Regions from separate parts of the Paenibacillus sp. 79R4 genome, predicted to be linked through region 2. Evidence: riboswitches for the same ligand, from Rfam matches in the RefSeq annotation. Region 2 holds a riboswitch; each other region holds the start of a gene.
The links. A riboswitch is a leader RNA that binds a small molecule or an ion and turns the genes downstream of it on or off. The one in region 2 is predicted to bind cyclic di-AMP.
Positions count from the first base shown of each region.

Region 1: it holds a riboswitch for cyclic di-AMP, as region 2 does, so the genes downstream of both, DMN77_RS21400 (3D domain-containing protein) here and DMN77_RS14510 (TrkH family potassium uptake protein) in region 2, are expected to answer to the same signal.
Region 3: it holds a riboswitch for cyclic di-AMP, as region 2 does, so the genes downstream of both, DMN77_RS22010 (C40 family peptidase) here and DMN77_RS14510 (TrkH family potassium uptake protein) in region 2, are expected to answer to the same signal.

Region 1 covers NZ_QJOT01000021.1:32,933-40,443, forward strand. Annotated here, with positions in the region: gene DMN77_RS21375 (molybdopterin molybdotransferase MoeA) at 1-431, opposite strand, end outside; gene lpdD (prenylated flavin chaperone LpdD) at 450-776, opposite strand; gene DMN77_RS21385 (dihydroorotate dehydrogenase) at 811-1,743, opposite strand; gene DMN77_RS21390 (dihydroorotate dehydrogenase electron transfer subunit) at 1,740-2,435, opposite strand; gene DMN77_RS21395 (polysaccharide deacetylase family protein) at 2,848-3,657, shown strand; gene DMN77_RS21400 (3D domain-containing protein) at 3,726-4,415, opposite strand; cyclic di-AMP (ydaO/yuaA leader) riboswitch at 4,420-4,632, opposite strand; gene DMN77_RS21405 (VOC family protein) at 4,890-5,273, shown strand; gene DMN77_RS21410 (amino acid ABC transporter ATP-binding protein) at 5,371-6,093, opposite strand; gene DMN77_RS21415 (amino acid ABC transporter permease) at 6,080-6,742, opposite strand; gene DMN77_RS21420 (transporter substrate-binding domain-containing protein) at 6,846-7,511, opposite strand, start outside.
Region 2 covers NZ_QJOT01000009.1:98,192-105,702, forward strand. Annotated here, with positions in the region: gene uvrC (excinuclease ABC subunit UvrC) at 1-1,268, shown strand, start outside; gene DMN77_RS14505 (CPBP family intramembrane glutamic endopeptidase) at 1,234-2,952, opposite strand; cyclic di-AMP (ydaO/yuaA leader) riboswitch at 3,304-3,460, shown strand; gene DMN77_RS14510 (TrkH family potassium uptake protein) at 3,536-4,870, shown strand; gene DMN77_RS14515 (potassium channel family protein) at 4,885-5,556, shown strand; gene DMN77_RS14520 (cation:proton antiporter) at 5,581-6,825, shown strand; gene DMN77_RS14525 (LysR family transcriptional regulator) at 6,853-7,511, opposite strand, start outside.
Region 3 covers NZ_QJOT01000023.1:14,446-21,956, forward strand. Annotated here, with positions in the region: gene motA (flagellar motor stator protein MotA) at 1-699, opposite strand, end outside; gene DMN77_RS21985 (hypothetical protein) at 889-1,182, shown strand; gene DMN77_RS21990 (4a-hydroxytetrahydrobiopterin dehydratase) at 1,346-1,645, shown strand; gene DMN77_RS21995 (c-type cytochrome) at 1,758-2,114, opposite strand; gene DMN77_RS22000 (GNAT family N-acetyltransferase) at 2,250-2,774, opposite strand; gene DMN77_RS22005 (C40 family peptidase) at 3,015-3,485, opposite strand; cyclic di-AMP (ydaO/yuaA leader) riboswitch at 3,489-3,624, opposite strand; gene DMN77_RS22010 (C40 family peptidase) at 3,867-4,358, opposite strand; cyclic di-AMP (ydaO/yuaA leader) riboswitch at 4,362-4,497, opposite strand; gene DMN77_RS22015 (hypothetical protein) at 4,718-5,551, opposite strand; gene DMN77_RS22020 (M1 family metallopeptidase) at 5,654-7,511, opposite strand, start outside.

The sequences.
Region 1 (7,511 bases), on a different contig from region 2:
CTTAGCTTGATATAAGTTCGTCCATCCTGGATCTCCAGCTCCGTCATCTCTAGCATAATAACCGAATCCGCCTCATCGGGCACCTTCGCCCCCGTCATAATGCGAGCCGCTGTGCCGGGAACAAGAGGTACAGAAGGCAAACTGCCGCAAGGGATTTGATCTACCACTTGCAGCAGAACCGGCTCCTCCGCATGACAATGCTCTGTATCGCTGCTCTTGACCGCATAGCCGTCCATGCCTGAACGGCGGAAGAACGGATACGGATGGGGTGCAACCACATCTTCAGCCAGAATCCGCCCCATCGATTCAGCAAGCTTCACTTGCTCCGTTCCGCCCGGGACGACGAATGGCATGATGCGAGCCTGGGCCGCTTCGACGGATACGGCATGGCGACGGAATTTATCTTCGTTTGTTGCTGCTGTCTTGTCCATGTCTTTTCCCCTTCCTTCCTATTCGGAACAGGCGCTGAGATAATCGCCGAACACAGCTTCCGTACGAGCCGACACTTCGGTGATTTCAGCCTTGCTTAAGTGATCATAATGAATTCCCATAACGACAGTCACGGTACATTTCAGCCTCTGTGCTGCTTTTCTAGCCATATTAACCGTCAAGACATGCTCCTTATGCCCCGGTACTGCGGTGGTCTCAACCTCTATATTTTCACCATTCCAATAAGCCGTTGAAGCGGCACCGATATGTTCGACCCCGCCAGTAATCAAGATCACCAGATCGCGCCCCATGGGAACAGCCTGCAATTTAATATCCTCAAACGCCATTCTTCCTGCCTCCTCTGAACATCCTCTCCTAATTCTATAGGATGCCGCGGATTTCGTCCAAGGTAGAAATGTTCTCGGCGATCATAAATTGCTCCACTTGATCAAGCAAGTCCACTCCGGCCCGCAAATTCATAAAATTATAGGTTCCAACCTGCGTGATTGCTGCCCCGGCCATAATAAATTCGATAATATCGGTTCCGCTGCAAATCCCGCCCATTCCCATCACCGGAATCGATACAGCCTTGCTTACCTGATGCACCATGCGCAGTGCGATCGGCTTGATCGCAGGGCCGGATAAGCCGGCATAGAGATTGTTAAACACGCTGCGGCGTTTGTATATATCGATCTTCATCGCCGAGAAAGTATTTATGAGGGATACGCCATCGGCCCCTTCCTGCTCACACATGACGGCCATGCCTACAATGTCCTCCGCATTCGGAGACAATTTGATGACAAGCGGCAGCGACGTCGCAGCACGTACCTTCCTGACGACCTCCCGTGCCGTCTCCGTCTGGATGCCATAGGCCATCCCGCCCGCTTTGACATTGGGACAGGAAATATTGAGTTCAATCATGTCGACAGCCGGATTACCCGCAAGCGCCCTTCGCTTGGCATCCGCTTCGATTCGTTCAGCTCCCTCCACATAGTCCTCCATCGTATTCCCGCCCAGATTCACAATGCGAATCAGATCCAGCTGCTCCCAGCGCGGACACTCCTCGCTTAGGAAAGCTTCGACTCCCGGATTCTCCAGGCCAACGCTGTTCAACAACCCGGATGGCGTCTCATAGACTCTTATGCCGTCATTGCCTGCCTTCGGGTGAAGGGTCAGCCCTTTGCCGGAAATTCCCGCAAGGCGATTCAGCTCATAGAGCGCTCCATATTCCTGTCCAAATCCGAAGGTTCCGGAGGCCATAACGAGCGGATTCTTAAACGTCAGCTTGCCGAAAGAACATGATAAATCGATCATTCGAATACAACCTCCTCTGCCGGAAATACAGGACCATCCGTACAAGCCTTCTTCCGTTTGTCTTTACATTTTACACTGCATACCAGACAGGCCCCAATCCCGCAAGCCATCCGGTTCTCTAGTGAGACATATACCTTGGCTCGTCCGGATGAAGCTTGTTGCTTGCGCTGCACAGCGTGCAGCATCGGATGGGGTCCGCAGGCTATGATCGTATCATAGTGCTCAAAATCGAGATCGTCGAGAATCACGCCACCCACATTGACATGTATCTGTCCAGCGGAAGCTGCACGGAATTCTTCTACCATGTAAGACTCGCGGCTAAAGCCGAGATACACGTCGGCATTCGGAACCTGGCGCAGGGCATAATAAAACGGGGCAATCCCGATTCCCCCGCCAACAAATGCCGTCTTGCCTTCCGGAGCTTCAAATCCATTTCCAAACGGACCTTCCAGCCTCACATGATCCCCTTGCTTCAAATTTGAGAATAGTCTCGTTCCCTCTCCAACGACTAAATACAGAAATTCGATCCGTCCAGGCGTAATATCGAAAATACTCAGCGGCCTGGACAGCAGCGGATAATGGTCCCATGCGCGTATCATGTAAAACTGGCCCATCTTCCCGACGAATTGACCGGCAACGGCCAGACGAAATACTCCTGGTGCTACTTCCTCATTGGATATGACTTCCGTCAAATTGTTCAGTCCCCTTTCTTATTGAGGTTGTTCAAAAAGCCCACTTCCGATCCGAAAAGCCAACGAAGCCATGTGGCCTGCGAAAGCCTCTCAGTTGTTCACGACCAACTTCCTGCGCCCCTCTTCTCAGTTCCTATGCTCATCCAACAGAAGCGTTTGGAAAAATATCGGAAACATGAGCTCCGGTACTGCAAAACTGGCCTTTTTGAGCACACTATAGACGCCTGCTTGATTTTATACACTTCATTTAAAGATGCAATTTTTCTCGCCTACCAGTCTGTGATAAACATCACTCCAAAACGATTTAGCCCTGAGTAAAACGCTTACCTTGAAAATTAACCATTTCCTCATATTTTTCAATGAATATGGGCATACCAGAACATGACATTTATTTTGGAGAAGAGGTAATGCTATGTCCACAAAACTCAAACACTGGATGATCGTCTGCACCATCCTGCTCATGTTGTTCCCAAGCTCTGGGAGCATTGAAGCCAAACGGTCGTCACCGGGTGCACCAGGTACGGAGGACACGGCACCTACATCCACTGAGAGCAGTGAAAAGCCGCTTAATCTAGCCGAGCTGCAGCGCAAATATTCCGAGACCTTTGTATTCCGCGGTCCTCGGGTGAAGCAGGTCGCACTTACTTTCGACGATGTGCCAGACCCCCGATTCACGCCGCAAGTGTTGAAAATACTGAAGCGTGAAGGTGTCAAAGCCACCTTTTTCGTCGTAGGCAGCCGGGCCAAGAAACATCCTGATCTCGTTCGGCAAATCCACCGTGATGGCCATATCATCGGCAACCATTCCTATACTCACAATCAATTCAAGAAGCATTCGATGCAGGAGTTCCAGTCCGAAATACTGCGGACCGAAAAGGTGATTCAAAATATCGTCGGTTATCGCCCGAAGCTGATTCGGCCTCCATACGGTGATATTAATGAAGCTCAGGTTCGTTGGGCGAAGCGGCATAGCTACAGAGTCGTAAACTGGAACGTCGATTCTCTGGATTGGAAGGGGCTCGACAAGGACAAGGTCAAGCAGAACGTGCTTGAAACGGTTGGTCCCGGATCGATCGTTCTCCAGCATGCCGGAGGCGGCTCGGGCTCTAACCTGAACGGTACGATCGAGGCGCTGCCCGAGATTATCGAACAATTGAAATCCAAAGGCTATCAATTCGTTAATGTGGCCGATATGCTCCAAACCAAGAAAAATAAATTGTAATAAATAGGGCCGTACCGGAACAGCTTCTGTCCGGTACGGCCCTATAAAATCGATGAATCTATAATCTGCTATTTCAATACAAACAACTTAACATCCTGATAACCAAACTGGTTCACAAAGGAAGTACTGCCCGGGATGAAAATATCGATCCGGTTGCCCTTGATCGCTCCACCGATATCTGTCGCTGTCGCTACAAAAGCTTTCTTAGGCAGGCCTTCATGATCATGTCCGGTTACGAGCACCTTGGTGCCCAGAGGAATCACTTTCGGGTCCACTGCAATCGTTCCTAGTTTGAGCGGGTTGCCATAATAATCTACCGCGCCATATCCGCCATTTTCACTTGGAGCTGAAGAATACGCCGTCGCTTTGGCGCTGATCGTCTTGGAGTAATTAAAGCTCTTGCCCCAAGCTTCAACCACCTTTTGATCTGCAAGTACGCTTAGCGTAGGCAGCAGAATGGCGCTGTCCGCAGATGAAGCCTTCATTTCCGGAGCAGACATCGTATTGCTCTTGTTATCAGGAATTGTGATGCTAAGACCTTCGTATATATTGGTTGCCTGGATGGTCGGATTAGCGGTCATCAGCTTGTCCATCGGCACTCCATACTGCTTCGAAAGTGTATAGAATGTATCTCCTTCCTTCGCTGTATGTAACGAGTCGGCCAGCGCAGGAACGGATTGGATCGCTCCAAATAATCCAGCGGTAATCAATGCTGTCTTCATCATGCGCTTGAATGTCCATGTATGTTGTTTCTTCATGTTGTCCTCCTTTGATTTCGCCTGCGGAGTTAGTTGTCGGATTCGGGAAAAGGAAGCTTCCCTACGCGAGAATAGTAACAAATGATAGATTCATTTTTTGTTACTTTATCCGCGCTTCACCCCAAGATAGCCAATCTGTAAATGATTCCATTTCAAATCGGCCTTTCGTTAAATCGTCCCCCGCACTTGTCCTAGTAAGTTTCGGCTCATTGAATATATCACAACTTTGTAACCAATAGCTCATGTAATTGTTACCATTTGCGCACAAAGCCTGATATAACAAGGTATTTTTAATCTTAATTAATGACAAATACAGTTATATGTTTACTATATAAGCGCAACTCAACATGAGAAATGTGGACTGGAAAAGCCGGACTTGCTCTTTCTTTGGTTCGACCTCTATAGTAGTAAAGAACGGATAGGATGGTATTCCGCATAGCGAAAATATTGGGTTGGAGGGGTGAAGCATTGGGCTTGCTGCATCATATCGAGATTTACGTATCAAACCTTAAACGTTCGGCAGAATTCTGGGGATGGTTTCTGTCAGAGCTTGGTTATGCGCCGTTTCAGGAATGGGAAGAAGGCCGGAGCTGGAAATTAGGAGACACTTATCTAGTGTTTGTTCAAGCCAAAGAGAAATACCTGGACGTTCCCTACAATCGATGTCGTGTGGGGCTGAACCATTTGGCATTCCATGCGAATTCACGGCAACAAGTGGATGAGCTGACTGTCAAGATTCGGTCCAGAGGATTAAACGTGCTTTATCAGGATAGGCATCCTTTCGCCGGCGGAGAAGACTATTATGCCTTGTTTTTCGAAGACCCTGATCGAATAAAAGTCGAGTTGGTAGCACCTTGAGCATCCCTGTTCGCGATACTAGCAAAAAGGGCGATCCCCAAGTAGTATTTACTACCGGGATCGCCCCTTCCATTCCTCGCGCAAATATATCGCTCGGTTAGAGTACTTTGCTCAGGAACTCCTTCGTCCGCTGCTCCTTAGGCGCACCAAATACTTGCTGTGGCGAGCCTTGCTCCAAAACCTGGCCTTGATCCATAAAGATGATGCGATCGCCGACCTCTCGGGCAAAGCCCATTTCATGCGTAACGATGACCATCGTCATTCCTTTGTCGGCCAGCTTCTTCATAACATCAAGCACTTCTCCGACCATCTCGGGGTCAAGCGCGGAGGTCGGTTCATCAAACAGCATTACATGCGGCTCCATCGCCAGCGCTCTGGCAATGGCAATCCGCTGCTTCTGCCCACCGGACAATTGTGAGGGATAGGCATCCCGCTTATCCTGCAAACCGACAGTTTGCAGCAGATTCATCGCTACGGCCTCTGCTTTGTTCTTGTCCATCTTCTTCACGCGTATAGGCGCAAGGGTGATGTTATCGAGCACCGTCTTGTGCGGAAACAGATTGAACTGCTGGAACACCATCCCCATCTTCTGACGAGTCAAGTTAATGTTGTGCCCTCGTACGGTAATCGATTCGCCTTCGAACAGAATCTCGCCTTCAGATGGAGTCTCCAGCATGTTAAGACAGCGCAGGAACGTGCTCTTCCCCGATCCGCTCGGACCGATTACAACGACAACCTCCCCTTGCGAGACCTCAAGGTCTATCCCCTTCAAAATATGGAGATGACCGAATTTTTTATGCAAATTTTTAACGGTTATCACTGGCCTTCAACTTCCTTTCGAACACACCCAAAACCCGAGATAGTGTGAATGTCAGAATAAAATAAATTACTGCAACGATCAGATACGGTGTCATCCCGTTATACGTGATGCCAACGACAGAGCCGGATTGGAAGATCAGCTCGGTCACACCGATAATGGAGACGATAGAGGACTCTTTAATAATCGTTATGAATTCATTGCCGATGGCCGGAAGCACTGATTTAATCGCCTGCGGAATGATGATGAAGCGCAGCGACATTCCCTGCGACATCCCGAGTGAACGCGCCGCTTCCCCTTGTCCGCGATCCACGCCTTGAATACCTGCGCGAAAGATTTCCGCCAAATAAGCCGAGCTATTGATGGACAAAGTAATCGCACCCGATTGAATCGGAGTAAAGTTAACGCCGAATAATTGCGAGAAGCCATAATGAATAATCAACAGCTGTACCATCATCGGCGTTCCGCGCAGGAACTCCACCCAAGCATGGCCGATGAAACGGACGATTTTTAAGGGCGACATCCGCACCAAAGCAACCACAAGCCCGAGAATAAAACCGCAGATAACACCGATCGCAGCCAATAAGAGCGTATACTGCACACCGGTGAAGAAGTAATCGCGGTAATCCCAAAACATCGTAAAAAACTTCATAACCAGACCATTCCTCCCAAATTCATCAGAAAACTTGCTAAAAAGCAGAAAATAGCGAAGCTTCTCCGCTATTTTCTAGAGCAATTCCTTAAAAATCCAATGTTTATTTCACAGCCAATTCGCTGGCTGCTTGAATATACTTCTCTAGGCTTCCATCTTCCATCAGGCGTGTCAAGGTAGCGTTGACCTTATCAAGAATCTCGCTATTGCCCTTCTTCACAGCGACAATATATCCGTCATCCTCAGCCTCCGGCTGAGCCTCTGCAATGGTCAGACCCTCGATATTGCTTATATACGCCTCTGCTACTGGACCTTCGATGATAGCTACGTCTACACGGCCTGTTTTTAGCTGCATCATAATATCTTGAGTTTTCGCCAGGGAAGTGATCTTGGCATCCTGGACCGTCTTGGCAATATCCTCCTGGATCGAACCCTTTTGAACGCCAATCTTCTTGCCAACCAGCGCATCCATCGTCTTGTAGCTGCCTTCTTCACCGGTACGAGTGACAACAGCCTGCATTGCCGTAAAATAAATCTTAGACATATCTACTTCCTTCTGACGCTCAGGTGTTGGACTTAAACCGGAAATGGCAAAATCAATCCGGCCGCTGTTCAACTCATTCATTAGCGAATCGAATTGCAGATCCTTGATTTGCAGCTCAGCGCCCAGATCCTTGGCAATTTCCTTGGCGATTTCAATGTCAAAGCCGACGATTTCATCCTGTCCTTGATCATTTTTAATATGGAACTCATATGGAGCAAAGTCTGC
Region 2 (7,511 bases):
GCAAGATGGAGGAAGCGGCAGAGGAGCTGTACTTCGAGCGGGCAAAGGAGCTGCGGGATCAGATCAGAAGCATAGACGCTCTGATGGAGAAGCAAAAGATTACGATGAATGATGCGAGAAATCGTGATGTATTTGGCTTTGCCGTTGATAAGGGCTGGATGTGTGTACAGATTCTATATGTAAGACAAGGGAAAATGATCGAACGGCATGCCTCGGTATTTCCGTTCTATGGGGAGGCCTATGGTGACTTCTTGTCCTACGTAACACAATATTATAGCGACAATCCTGCGCTTCCACAGGAGATTCTGCTGCCAGATATGAAGCCGGGACAGCGGGAGGAGCAGGCGGGCGAAGACGTCGAAGGGCCAGTTAGCGAGGCTTCGGATGATGAAGGCGGAGAGCTGCTTGATGCGGAAAGTGGGGCAGCCGCTTTGCAGAACTGGCTGAATGTGAAGACGCTGGTTCCCAAACGGGGACTGAAGCGTCAGATGACGCAGATGGCCTTTGATAATGCCCGCGTTGCGTTGGACGAGAAATTCCGTCTGATCGAGCGGGATGAGGAGCGAACCTCCAGGGCGGCGGAGAATCTGGGCGTTGCTCTCGGCTTGAACGAGCTGTCTCGGATCGAAGCGTTCGATAACTCGAATATTCAAGGAACCAATCCGGTATCGGCGATGGTCGTATTTATCGATGGCAAGCCGGCCAAGAAGGAATACCGCAAGTACAAGGTTCGTACGGTTCAGGGCCCTGATGATGTGGAGACGATGCGTGAGGTGGTGCGGCGCAGATATGAGCGCGTGCTCAAAGAGAATCTGCCGCTTCCTGATCTAATCGTTATGGACGGCGGCAAGGGGCAGATGGCTGCGGCCAAGGATGTGCTGGAGAATGAGTTGGGACTGTTCATTCCCGTCTGCGGTCTCGTGAAGGATACGAAGCATAAGACGGCCCAGCTTATGATCGGCGATCCGCCGGAACCGGTGAATCTGGCTCGGGATAGCCAGGAGTTCTATTTGCTTCAGCGCATTCAGGATGAGGTGCACCGCTTCGCGATTTCTTTCCACCGCGAGCAGCGGGCCAAATCGATGGTCGTATCTCAGCTAGACGCGATTCCCGGTGTAGGCGAGAAGCGGCGCAAGCAGTTGCTGAAGCATTTCGGATCGCTGAAAAAAATAAAAGAGGCCTCGATCGAAGATTTTCGGCCTCTTTCTATTGGAGATAAACTCGCACAAACTATTATGGATTCGCTTCGGGATGAGGAGTCGGAATAAACGGCTCCTCTTTTTTTATTGGCCCAAGCGGACGTTCCTTATGCGCTGGATTGAAGCGGTAGATCAGATAACCGACAATGGCTGGCAGTACCAGATAGAATAACCCGGCGGCTATATTCAATCCTCCGCCCATGACCATCAGACTGATTGACATCAGTATCGTATCAAAGATGACGTGGGAGAAGACAGCGGTAATAAATCCGTAGCGCAGAAACACGAAGCTGAACAGCAAGCCGATGAACATGAGCTCAATAGGCCGCGAAATGACCGGATATATCGGATACAGGGTATGGCCGAAAGCCCAGATCAGTGAAGTAATCAAGCTGGCTACAAATGTGCTGCGGAACATCTTCTTCAGCATAGCGATTCCGAATAGTCGGTATACGGCCTCCTCTCCGATACCTGCTACCCAGGCCAGCAGCGGGAATAGCAGCGGCAGAAGCATGTTGTAGGTGGATTGGGAGGCATCTGTCGTCGACCAGGTGTGAATCGTATTTTCGAGAGCCAGGAAAATAATGGACTGTACCCCGAGCAAAATCAGCGCCCAGGCATACCCGTTCGTCATCGCTGTCAGCACGTGGCGTCCATAACCGGGTTCTTTGGCCCTTGGCCAGAGATTCCGCCCCTTCTGTCTCCAGAGCGCATCGCCACCCACTAGCGATACATAGATAGAGCCGGACAGCAGGAGAGTAACTACACCCTGGATCACGAAGCTGAAAATAAGTATGGAGTTGCTCAGGCTATCCTTTTGTAAATAGGGCAGCATGTTGATTGCTCCGACCATACTTAGGACAAAATAAAGAGAAGCCAAAAAGAGACCCCGCTTAAAAGAGGTGTAAGCTCTTGTCACTATGCTGTATACGATGGCCAGAACAGCCAGAACGAAGGTCAGCAGCCCATAACCTGCAAAGGTAAGGATGTAGGCGAGCGTCTTTTGACTACTGAGATACTCGTTGTAGGAATTCGGAACGGTGAACTTCGTCTCCATGGAAGCTACTGTGCCGTATTCAAAATAGAATTGGATCTGGGCCCGCGACTGTCCGATCTCGTAATTTGGCAATCCATACAGCAGCCCATATTGCCCTTCAGCGGTAGCCAGCTCCAGATCGGCTTCACTCACTCCTAAAGCCTTCAGGTAAGGTCGGACCAGCTGCTCTTTATCAGCCAGGTTGATATCGCCTTCCCGGGCCACCAGGGATCGTGTATTCTCGCGACCGTAGTCGAGTAAAGTCTGCTTGGTGGCATTGCTTGTCGAGATGACCTTCTCAAAGGCGACGACGTTCCCCTCCTGCATATTGACATCAATGCTCAACAGGCTTAAGATGTCGTCCGGGTCCGTAAAGGCAACATGGAAAACGTCATAAGGAAATTGTTTGCCGTAGGATTTAGAATATTGGCGGATTAAATTTTCCTTCGTCAAATAACCAAACAGTTCAGGTTTTGTATCGTATGTAACGTGAGCGTTCTGGAAATTACCGTTGATGCCAAGCTCCGTCTGAGCGAATGAAGCAGCGGCTTGCCTGGCTTGTTCTTTGCTGATGGTCTTGCTTAATTGCTGCTCCGGCTCGTTCACAGAAGGCAGCCAAAGCTGCAGGACGATGAAGAGGACCAATCCAATTGCAGCAAGTATCCAGAGTGCTTTAGGTTTGAGCAAGATCCCAGGTGAGTTCTTGGAAGTTTGCATGTTTACAGCTCCTTTAACACTTTTTTCTATAACAAGAAATTGTTCAATGAGTCCGCTTGTCATAACCGGGCGAGAGAAGTGGGTGTGACATAAAGCGTAATTCTCAGAAAACACGTCAATTAAAGATAACATAGGAAACCTTAAATTTGCCAATCGGGCTTTAGTTCACGAGAATCTGCAATATCTCTGGTAAGGTCTCGCACGGCTCAGATAATGGAGTATCATAATCATAGTTTCACTCCTTTTAGGCCTTTTTCGAGTTATTTAATCCAAAAGAAACTTTGTTATTACACGCCGATAAGGCTTATAATCCATTTGACGAAAATGAAATGAAAACAATGAAATAATAAAATATATAAATGGCCGAATTTCTTTACGAAAACGGGGGAACCGATTTTTAGGGGTGAGTTTCGCTGAATTCCTGGATATTCCAAGGATCCAAGCGAATAGGGCAACCGTTCATGTCCGAATCCGTCAGCTAACCTCGTAGGTCTTTGAGCAGGGACCAATCAAAAAGCATTGGATTTCCAGTGCTTTTTTTCTTTGCTACAAAAAGGATGGAGTGATCAAGTTGCAGTTGAACATGTGGGTAAAATGGTTCAGGTTTTCCCCGCCGCAGATTTTAGTATTGGGCTTTGCAGCCATTATCCTCGTCGGAGCGCTGCTGTTAATGCTGCCGATCTCAAGTACAACAGGGGAATCTTTACCTTTCGTTGATGCGCTGTTTACCGCAACTTCAGCAACCTGTGTAACTGGATTAATCGTCGTGGATACCGGGACATATTATTCTACGTTCGGTCAGGTCGTGATTATGCTGCTGATTCAGACCGGCGGTCTCGGTTTCATGACCGTGGCTACCCTATTCTCGCTCGTATTCAAGCGTAGAATATCGCTCAAGGATCGTCTTTTGCTGCAAGAGGCGATGAACCAGAACACGATGGAAGGGATCGTCCGCTTGATTCGCAAGGTTCTGATCTATTCCCTGGTCATTGAGAGCAGCGCGGCGTTAATCTATACGATTCGCTGGTCCTTTGATATGCCGTTTGGACGCGCGCTATATTTTGGAATCTTCCATGGAGTGTCCATGTTTAATAATGCCGGTTTTGACTTGTTTGGCCACTATCAGAGCCTTACTCGCTACGTAGGCGATCCGATTGTTAACCTGGTTACGATGTTCCTGATCGTATCCGGTGGCCTTGGATTCATCGTGTTGTCGGATCTCGTTGACTTCCGGAAGCACCGGAAGCTATCGCTTCATTCCAAAGTGGTATTGACGATGACGGCTTCGCTTATATTGATCGGGGCCTTGGTGATTTACGTATTTGAATTTACAAATCCGGGCACCTTCTCAAGCCTTAGCTGGGGAGAGAAGATATGGGCTTCCTTCTTCCAGTCGGTATCGCCGCGGACGGCAGGGGCAAATACGGTCGACCTGGGCTTGCTAAGACAGGCAACTCAATTCTTTATGGTTATCCTTATGTTTATCGGTGCTTCCCCGAGCTCTACCGGGGGCGGGATTAAGACAACGACCTTCATGATTCTGGTCGGCGCTGTCATCTCGATGATTCGCGGCCGGTCTGATCTAGTGCTGTTCCGCTATCGTCTGACTCAGGACCGTATCTTCAAAGCAGTTACGCTGACGATGTTATCCTTGTTTCTTGTCATCGCGGTATCGATGGTGCTATCGACGACCGAGAGTGCAAGCTTCCTGAGCATCCTGTTCGAGACGACTTCGGCTTTTGGCACGGTTGGCTTGACCGTAGGATTAACGGGTAAATTAACAGTGATAGGTAAATTTATTATCAGCTTCACGATGTTTGCCGGACGGCTTGGGCCATTGACGATGGCTTATGCGCTTGGGCCGAAGAAGGGCAAAGAATTATATAGACATCCGGAAGGTAAAATTATTATTGGATAAGGGGAAGGTTAAGCATGAAAACACAGCAGTTTGTAGTGATCGGACTGGGGCGTTTCGGATCTAGTTTGGCACTGGAACTGATGGATCTCGGTTATGAGGTACTGGGAATCGACCGGGATGAGGAAATTGTAAATGAATGGAGCGATAAGCTGACTCATGCCGTTGTGGCTGACGCAACGGATGAAGAGGTGCTCAAATCGCTGGGAGTGCGTAACTTTGACTGCGGGATCGTCGCGATCGGCAATGATATTCAGATGAGCATATTAGCGGCGATTTTGCTTAAAGATCTCGGCTTGCCGATGGTAGTAGCCAAGGCGATCTCAGTACTGCATGGCAGGGCACTGGAGAAGTTGGGCGTGGATCGGGTTATTTCGCCGGAGCGGGATATGGGCATTCGGGTAGCTCACCAATTGGTGACGCCCAATCTGCTGGATTATATCCAGCTATCCAAAAATTACAGCATCGTGGAGATGAACGTTCCGGAATGCCTTAACGGTAAAAATGTAGGGGAGCTTCATCCGCGAGCGCGCTTTGGCTGCACGATTGTGGCTATTCATCGCGAGAATGGCGTTATCGTTGCCCCGACAGCGATGGATCAATTGAAAACCGGAGATATCATGGTCATTATCGGCTCCAATGAAAATGTTGAAGAGTTCGAGATGATGGTCAACGAGAATATTTCCTAATCTATCCCTGGGATGTGATCACAGATGGAATCTGCAGCTACCGAGGCCATCAGGCACTTACTTATTTTGATTTTATTTGTTATTACCGTGGGTATGATCTCGGGGAAAATTGCTTCCATTCTTAAGCTCCCGGATGTAGCAGTCTATATTGCAACAGGGATGCTGCTGGGCCCGGGGCTCGGCTGGATTCATGAAGCGAGCGGCTCGCTGATCAATCAGATCATTCTGACCGTTGGCTCGGTCCTGATTCTGTTTGATGGGGGACGCAACTTAAGGCTTAGCGGGCTCAAGGAGATTTGGATCAGCCTCTCGCTGTTAAGTGTATTGGGAGTGCTAATTACGATGGGCGTAGTTGGTGTAGGGGTTCATTATTTATTTGGGGTCAGTTGGGTGTTCTCGTTCCTGGCCGGTGCGGTGATCGCTTCAACGGACCCGGCATCCATCATTCCGGTGTTCAGGCAGGTGAACATCAAGAAGCGGGTTCGGGAGACAGTGGAAAGCGAATCAGCTTTCAATGATGCTACCGGCTCGATTCTAACCTTTGCCTTCCTGGCGGCAGTTGCCAGCGGAAGAGAGCTGAACATCGGGATCATGGGCTGGGATTTCGTAAAGACAGCCTTTGGCGGCATTGCTGTCGGACTTGTTATAGCCGGTTGTCTGTCGTATTTTACCGGACATATTAAGCGCGGGATTCTAAGTGAATATACGACCCTCGTTATGATCGTGTGTGCATTGGCCAGCTATCTGATTGCGGATTTGCTGGGTTTCAGCGGATTTATGGCTACTTTCGTAGCTGGAGTTATATGGGGGAACGCGGACATATTCAATCTGAATATGGAGGAAAAGCGCTCAGAGATCGGAGCCGTCTCCGACAACATTACTTTAATGATGCGCATGCTAATTTTTATCCTTCTAGGCAGTCAAGTGAATTTCACGACGCTGGGGCATTACTTCTGGCAAAGTCTGGCTGCTGTCTTAATATTGATGTTCGTGGCCCGGCCTGTAACGGTGTTGATCTGCGCATGGCCAGACCGTAAAGCGAAGTGGACCTGGCAGGAACTGCTCTTCATGTGCTGGGTGCGGGAGACGGGAGTTATTCCCGCGGCGTTATCCGGCATGATTGTAGGGATGGGCGTCGCCAATGCCCAGATGATTTCAGCGATCGCCTTTATGGCTATTATGCTGACGATTATCGTACAAGCCAGCACGACAGGTTGGGTAGCCCGGAAGCTGGGGCTTGAAGTAAGCAAGGAAGCGGCGCGCCTGTAAGACAGGCGCGCTGCTTTTTTATACATATTAGATAGTAAGAACCTGAATCAAATGGCTGCGGATGTCGTTTACCCATTCTTTGATTTCACTGCTTAGATTGGTCTTGCTGCCATAGATCAGACAAGTCTCCCGGCGTGTCTGCTCCAGCTCCTTCATCGGCAAGGTGACGAGATCATTATCCCTTAGAAGTTGCTTGCGCAAATAGGATTTTGGAAGCAGCGTGGCGAATTTACAAGTGGGCAGAAGACGCACGATCGCTTCAAAGGAATCGATCTCCATCCTGACATCAGGGATAATGCCATAACGTACGAACATCTCATCAATCAGCTTGCGATACCAGGTGCCTTTGGAGAAGATGATCATCGAGCGGTCGTTCAGATCGCCCATCGTCACAGGACCGCCATCCGCAAGCTCGTGTCCGCGCGGGACGACCAGTTCAAGATGATCCTGGAAGAGCGGAATGCATTTTAAGCCGGACTCGCTGATGGAGGAGGCGATGACGCCGATATCGACTTTTTTCTCCCTAACGTAGGAGACAATTTCATGGGTTTTGCCAGTAAGCAGCTTGACCTCCATGTCCGGGTAGTTGTTCATCAGAGCGGTGACAAGAGGAGGCAATGTTGTCTGCAATGTTGTGAGGCTGGCGCCAAGGGTTACGATGCTGCGATTGGCTGCTTTGAAGCGTG
Region 3 (7,511 bases), on a different contig from region 2:
CCCGGATTGAATGGATAACAGGCCTTCTACCATCATGAGTCGAATCTCTATTTCTTTCTTTGAGAGACGTTTAAGTTTATTGGCAATGGGATGCCACAGTACGTAACCGGTGAAAATACCGAACACGGTTGCGATAAATGCACCTGAGATCGCATGGGAGAGAACATCGACATCGCTCATATCTGACAATGCTGCAATCAGACCGACAACGGCACCGAGTACACCGAGCGTAGGAGCATACATTCCGGCTTGTGAGAAGATCTGCGCCCCTGCCTTGTGTCTTTCTTCCGTAGCGGCGATGTCCTCTGTCAGGACATCCTGTACAAATTCCTGATCATTGCCGTCAATGATCATCCGCATTCCGTTCCGCAAGAAATCGTCATTAATTTCTTCTACCTTGGCTTCCAGAGCGAGCAGCCCTTCACGGCGGGTAATTGTGGCCCACTCCGCAAACAGCGCAATCAGTTCACCCTTCGTAATAATTTTTGGCTTGACGACCGTCATTTTGAGCAATTTCGGAAATTTCTTCAGCTCAGATAGCGGGAACGCCATGAATAGAGTCGCAGCGGTACCCACGAAGATAATGACAAAGGCCGCGGGGTTGGAGACCAAGCTTTCGATCGGCGCACCTTTTAGGAACATTCCCCAAATGAGTGCTACGAGTCCAAGAATAAGTCCAATAATCGTTGAGATTTCCATTGCACACCTCGTCCTTGAGATAATTATTCCATAATTCTGCCACCCGCATCCTTGCAGAACGGCATTTCTGATTTTATGGAAATGGCTTATCTTTTTTATCGACAGAATTCCCTTTTTTTTTAAGGGCGATTTTCCGGTATAATGGGACTACGATTGAATATTCGTTAGAGTGAAGGGAGAAGAATCATCGTGGGCGTAAAGCATGGCAGAGATTATGAATATATTTTGGCAGATCTCACGAAGGCGGTAGGCCAGATATCTGATAGCTATATTTTCTTTGAGATGGAGGCTTCTGAATGGGAGATCCTCTCGAAGGAGGAGAAGCTGGAGGTCCAGGAGGCGCTGGCCGAGGACTTGTTCTTTGCGTTAGGCACGGAGCCGGTTATTTCCGTTGGCAGCGCAGTAGTGATTTATGATGCGGACAACCATCGCATCAATTTCCTAATCGGAGAGGATGAACTGGATTTCGTTGCATTGATTTAATATTTATTCCCTTATTTTGTTTATACAGTAAACGCTATGGTAATATATTGGATAGCATGATCGTTGAATAGAAGAATATAATGAATTAATATCTCATGTACGGTTCAGATGCAAGAATGATATGGGGATATTTTTTGAGAACGAACGGGAGGTAGAAATAAAAATGCCGTTTACACCGCAGGAAATAGAAGCGCATTTAGAGAGACTGGAAGGATGGGAGCTAGAGGAAGGACGATGGATCGTTCGCAAATATACCTTCTCTAATTATATGAAGGGAATCGCTTTTGTCGATGAGGTTGCAGCCATATCAGAGGCGTTCAATCATCACCCTTTTATAACCATTGACCATAAAACAGTGACGCTTCGGCTGACATCATGGGAGGAAGGCGGTATAACGGCCGTTGATATTAAGGAAGCACAGCAGTACAACGAGGCTTTCGAGAAGGCGCGTTCTGTAGGCTGATGCATCGATAGGCTTCTACCCCGGCTGGAAGTGGAACTCAATGTTATACAGCCGGCTCGTATAGAAGAACGCCCACCAGGGATCCCCTTGGCGGGCGTTCTTTGTGCTGCGATTATTTTTGCTCCGCAAGCCAGAGGGCTACGTTCGCAATTTCTTCGTCCTTCAGCCTATCCTTAAAGGTCGGCATTTGTCCTTTGCCTTTCTTGATGATGCCGTAGAGCTGATCCGCTGTTAATTGAGCTCCGATTTTCTGCAAATTCGGACCAACTTGACCTTGCAGTTGATCGCCATGGCAACTGATACAGTTTGCCTTGATCGTAGCATCGGCCTGATCAACATTGAGAGTAATTTCAGGCATGGTTGGCTTGGCCTCTTTGGCCACTTCCTCTTTACCAGGTAAGGTGAAAATTAACACGATGGCCATAATGAATGCCACGCCGAGTAATCCGCTCATGATCCATTTCTGCACACGAATCGCCCCTTTTATGTAAGCTATCCATTCCATTATACCGGAACATTGCAGTGGATCATAGCGTTTGTGACAAAAAAAGTAATGATAATTTAGTGTTTTCTTGAAAATATATGCAAATCATCACAGACAACATTAAAGTTCAATATGACCAGACTCTCCCTCTTTAGGGAATCCGCGAAATACCATACAATAGTATGGTTTGGAAATGCCGCCGGGCGTCATCTTCTCATATAGATCAGTAATCACGAAGCCCGATTTCTGGTAGGCTCGGATCGCTCTTTTGTTCCAGGTCAGAACCTCAAGATCCACCTCATTATCAGGCTTACGACGCAGCGCTTCCTCCACGATCGCGATGACAAATGATTTACCGTAACCATGGCCGCATAAATCAGGTCTCATCCCGACCCCAATACGGGTTACTCCTTTGAGGGGAAAGTATTGGGCAAAGCCCGCGAGCCCGCCGTTTTCATCCAATAGGGAGGCGTATTGTTCGGCCCGTAGTGCAGGATTGCCGAATTCTACATCGAGCGCCTTCATCTGCTCCCAAGGGAGCCAGCTATATACGTCATAGGGAGAATCGTAGCGCCAGGTGCAGATGTCTGCGCCATGGTCTTCTTCCATAGGTACAATAAGAAATTTCGGAATATACTTTTCCATATTTACGCCTCCTTGCTTATTGCATGATACGATGCTAGATACCTTTTTAAACTCACTCTAACGGGAATTCTATTCCTTGTAAAGGTGTTAGTGCGATTTTAGAATATTTTGCTTGCACGATGCGCTACAGGATCGGAGATAAAAAAATGCAATTGATTCCGGGCGTGGAATCAATTGCATTATATAGTTATAAATGATGATAAATGAATGAATGAAAGTTAAATGGTTGAACGCTGAAGATTAGGCTTGGGCATACAGAGAATAAGTATATTGGCTAAGGATACGCTTGGCGCCTACATAACGCGTTTTGTAGTAGCTATTGCTCAAGCTGTCGATCCGAACGCCTTTAGAGGAGGAAGAATGTGCAAATTCTCCATTACCCACATAAATGCCTACATGGGAGACGCCTTTACCCGTCGTATTGAAGAAGACGAGATCGCCAGGCTTCAGCTGGCTCTTGCTTACTGCAGTGCCTTGCTTGAACTGATCTGTTGATACGCGAGGTAGGGTTACGCCCATTTTCTGATATACGTATTTGGTGAAGCCTGAGCAGTCAAAGCCGCTGCTGGCGCTAATTCCACCAAGTCTGTAAGGTGTACCGTATACCGAGTCAACAACATTAGTAAGAGTGGTACTCGCAAAAGCATTGCCGCTTTGCATGGTGAAGAAGATGGCTAGGCTTGCAGCGGCTGCGATGATTGTTTTTCTCAAGATGTAAGCTCCTTCCAAGGCCTGCGAGGTTAGCTTGCGGATTCGGTTGAAGGTTCCCTATGGCGGCAGGATTGCGGCCAATTCACCCTAAATGGTTCTCCCGTTTCCCGGGTGCTGGGGAATTCGGCTGTTCTTAGTTGATGCACCCAAAAGTTACGATAGTTACAACAAAGATTACAAACTTGTTACTATTACATTGGTCATTTTACCAAACCCGCCCAGGTTTGACAAGCTTGTCGATAGATTTGATCTGCAAGTCGGTGTTTCTATCCAGGCAGATAGGCATAAAGGGCCAGAAGCGGGGAAAAAGCAGGCCCTTAGACAAATAAAAAACCCACGGTTATGATTCCAAATGAATCTCCGTGGGTTTAAAATTCGTTATTATTCTACATCATCGTGGTCTGTAACTTCTCCAGTAACATCTTCGTACTTATCAGAACTCATAACGCGCTTAGCTCCAACATAACGATCTACATAATATTTCTCGCTCAATTTGCTGATTACAACGCCCTTGGAAGAGGATGCATGAGCAAATTTGCCTTCACCTACATAAATACCTACATGGGATATGCCTTTGCCTGAAGTGTTAAAGAACACCAGGTCGCCAGCGATTAGTTCATCCTTGGATACGGATTCGCCCATTTTATATTGCGATCCCGATTGGTGAGGAAGCTTGACCCCGATCTTGGAGAATACATACATCGTGAACCCTGAGCAGTCAAACCCGGAAGTCGTTGTCCCACCGGATACATATTTCGTTCCTAACGCTCCATCAATAGCAGAGTCTAATTTGGAATCAGCGAAAGCGCTACCAGTTCCGATGGAGAAAAGCAATGTAACACCAAGAGCTAATGTAGTTAACTGTTTCTTCAAGAAAAATACTCCTTCCGATTGCCTACGAGGTTAGCTTAAGGATTCGGTTGAAGGTTCCCTATGATCCCTCTCTAGCGAGATCAATTCACCCAAAGTGGTTCCCCCGTTCCCCGTGGAGGGAATTCGGCCATGATTTCGTAAATAATTGTTATAATTACACTCGCAATTGCTATTACTTGACTTATTATGACAAGAATGATTACAAAACTGTTACTGAATTTCTGCTGTTGTTATTGTAACAAAGAGAAGTATATTTTGGCAATGCCTAATTCACAAGATTCAGAGACAAAAACAAAGAACAAGACCTCCGATTCTGGCGGAGGCCTTGTGGTATAAGGGATTATAATGGTAAAAATAATTTAACTTTTCTGTGACTTCATTTCCCATAGTTGATATTGAGAGGTTACCTCCCAAACTCGGAACAAACTTCGTATGAAAGGATAGCTTTGCTGCAGAATAAGAGCGAGTATTCCGGTCCAAATCCACGATACTGAACCAAAGATGAAGAACAGGATCAGGGCAAAAATGCCGAGTAAGAGAGAGATGCCCGCTCCAGGAAGCACATATCGAACACCTATCAGAATAGAACCCCATAGCCCCTTTTTGAAAAGATAGCCAAATTGTGCGAACAGCAAGCATTGGTCAATAAGCCAGCAATAGATCAACCAAGCGAGCAGAACGGCCGACATCTTCAGCATGGGAGCAATCTGTACCGAGCCTGAGCGAAGCAGGTCTGGCAGAATTCCCTGGACGTGAGGGAGAATCCATAATAGCGGCAGACTGATTAATATAAGCTCAATAAATAGGAACAAGAATACCGGCTTTCCAAACTCCTTCATGCCGCGGAATAGCGGAAGTCCGCTCTTTCGCTCCTCCTTGGGCATTAAGCCATACAGGACTCCCGCCTGGAGCAGAGGCGTCACTAGTAGTCGGATGAGAGCCATACCGAGCAGCAACCCCAGATAGAGACGGATGTCGGGGCTATGCTTGAGCTCGTATTGGCCTTCCAGGAGGAATAGAGCCTGGCTGAGCATGTTGGGCGGGGGATCTGGGTATCTAACCAGGACCTCCGTAACTACTGAATTGACGAGCCTGTATAAAAATAGTCCCCATAGCAGCTGATATAGAAACAGGATGATAATAGAGGGAAGCTGGTTTTTTATAAGACTCCATCCACTACGTATATAGATCATACTTTTCCCCCTCAAAGTTTTGTTAAGGTATGCCTCCGTAGAATAAGCCGCGGACAAAAACTTGCTACGGAAGCATATACAGCATTTATAAAGGTTGGGTACCTACCATAATAACGAGCCGAGTACGGTTTCCAGCAATTTGACAATCGTTAAGGTGGAGCGGGTTCCCACAGGCTCCTGAATCTCCGCCTTCAGGTAGTTGTTAATGTGTTTATTCTCAAGAACGAGCGCATAATCAGGATCGATTTGTACCCAATCCACAGGCTCTTTGTATTGAACCTTGATCTGGAGGGTGTCGTTATCCACTTTCCAAGTCTTGCGCAGAGTATGTCCATCCTTGAACGAGAGCAATATGGTTACCTCTGGATAGTCGGCGCCCTTACGGCTTATATCAATGATGGACTCATAGATCGATCCGTTGCCGCTGCTTGAATCGGAGGGATGAATTTGAATTCGATCCACTGAAAAATCAGCCATTTTGTCGCTATATACGTATTGGTTGAAGTAATCCTTCCACGATCGGCCCGTGATTTGCTCGACGGTCCGCTGGAAATCTTTTGTTGTCGGATGCTTGAAGCGGTATTTTAGGCTGTAGCTGGACATAATTCGCTTCATCGTCTTGGCGCCTACTTGCTTCTCAATATCAAGCAGGACCAGCTTTCCTCTATAATAAGCATTCTGTGCGTATACATCGCTATCCCCATATTTCCAGGCATTCTGGGTTAGGGAAGCTGGAGAAGTGATGATGGCGGATTGGACCGGAAGCGGAAGGTTAGTAGCGAATTCTTGCTCCATCAGCTTATCCTCGGCATAGGAGGCGAATCCTTCATCCAGCCAGGCCTCTTCGAACTCATTACTTGCGATCATTCCGTAGAAATACTGGTGAGCGATCTCATGGATAACGGTACGTTCCAGCTCATTGTAATCCGGGGAATCGCTCTTTGCTCCGAAGGAGGTGACCAGCGTTGGATACTCCATGCCCCCCGCGCCGTTTGCCTCGGCAGGCGGGACTACAATCGATAACGTAGAGTATGGGTATCGTCCATACCACTTGCTGAAGTTGGCTAAGGCTACCTTGGCGGCATAGAAATAACGCTCCTTCAAATCCTTATGGGCAGGATCAAGATATAGCTTAATCCTTACGCCAGGAATCGTGTCAGAAGAGAAGGGCTCTTCTGCATAGATGAAGTCTGGTGAAGCAGCCCAAGCGAAATCATGCACATCATCGGCATAGTAATGGACGAGCTTCCGTCCGTTCTGGATGTTAGCTGCTTTGGTCGGGAAGCCGGTGGCGGCAACGGTATAGTTGTCGGGGACATCGATCTCCACACTGTATATACTGAAATTGGAATAGAATTCTGAATTGCCATGGTATTGATGCAGATTCCAACCTTCAGTGGCTCGTCCCCTGGTTCCGGCAGGCTCGTACACGCTGATCTTGGGGAACCATTGGCCAGCCATAACAAAATCGCCAGCGGCGCCCATGCGGGCAAAGATCTTCGGCAGCTTCACGGTGAAGCTGATCTTTAGGGTAATGCTCTCCCCGCCTTGGACGGAGACAGGCAGACGAACTCTAACCAGCGTCTTGTCCTTGGCATTGCCGTCATCGGGTTGGACATATTGAATCCGATGAAGCAGGGAGATCCCATCGGTTGTCCGAATTTCGGTCAGCTCCATCGATCCCCAGCCATCCTTGGGCATGGCGTCGTTTCGCAGCTTGCCGCCCGATTCCTTCATAAATGTACTGTCTGCCGAGGCAAAGGCATTCGGATATAAATGAAAGTAGAGCTCGTTGACCGATTTCTTGCCAGGATGCGTCCAGGTAATCGTCTCAGAACCTGTCAGCGTATTCTCTTGTTCATCCAGCTTAACGTTGATATGATATTCCGTTACACGGTTGCTGAGCACCTCAGCGGTTGGCTGCTGGATGCTCTCGCTCTGAGGCGCGGAGGATACATGC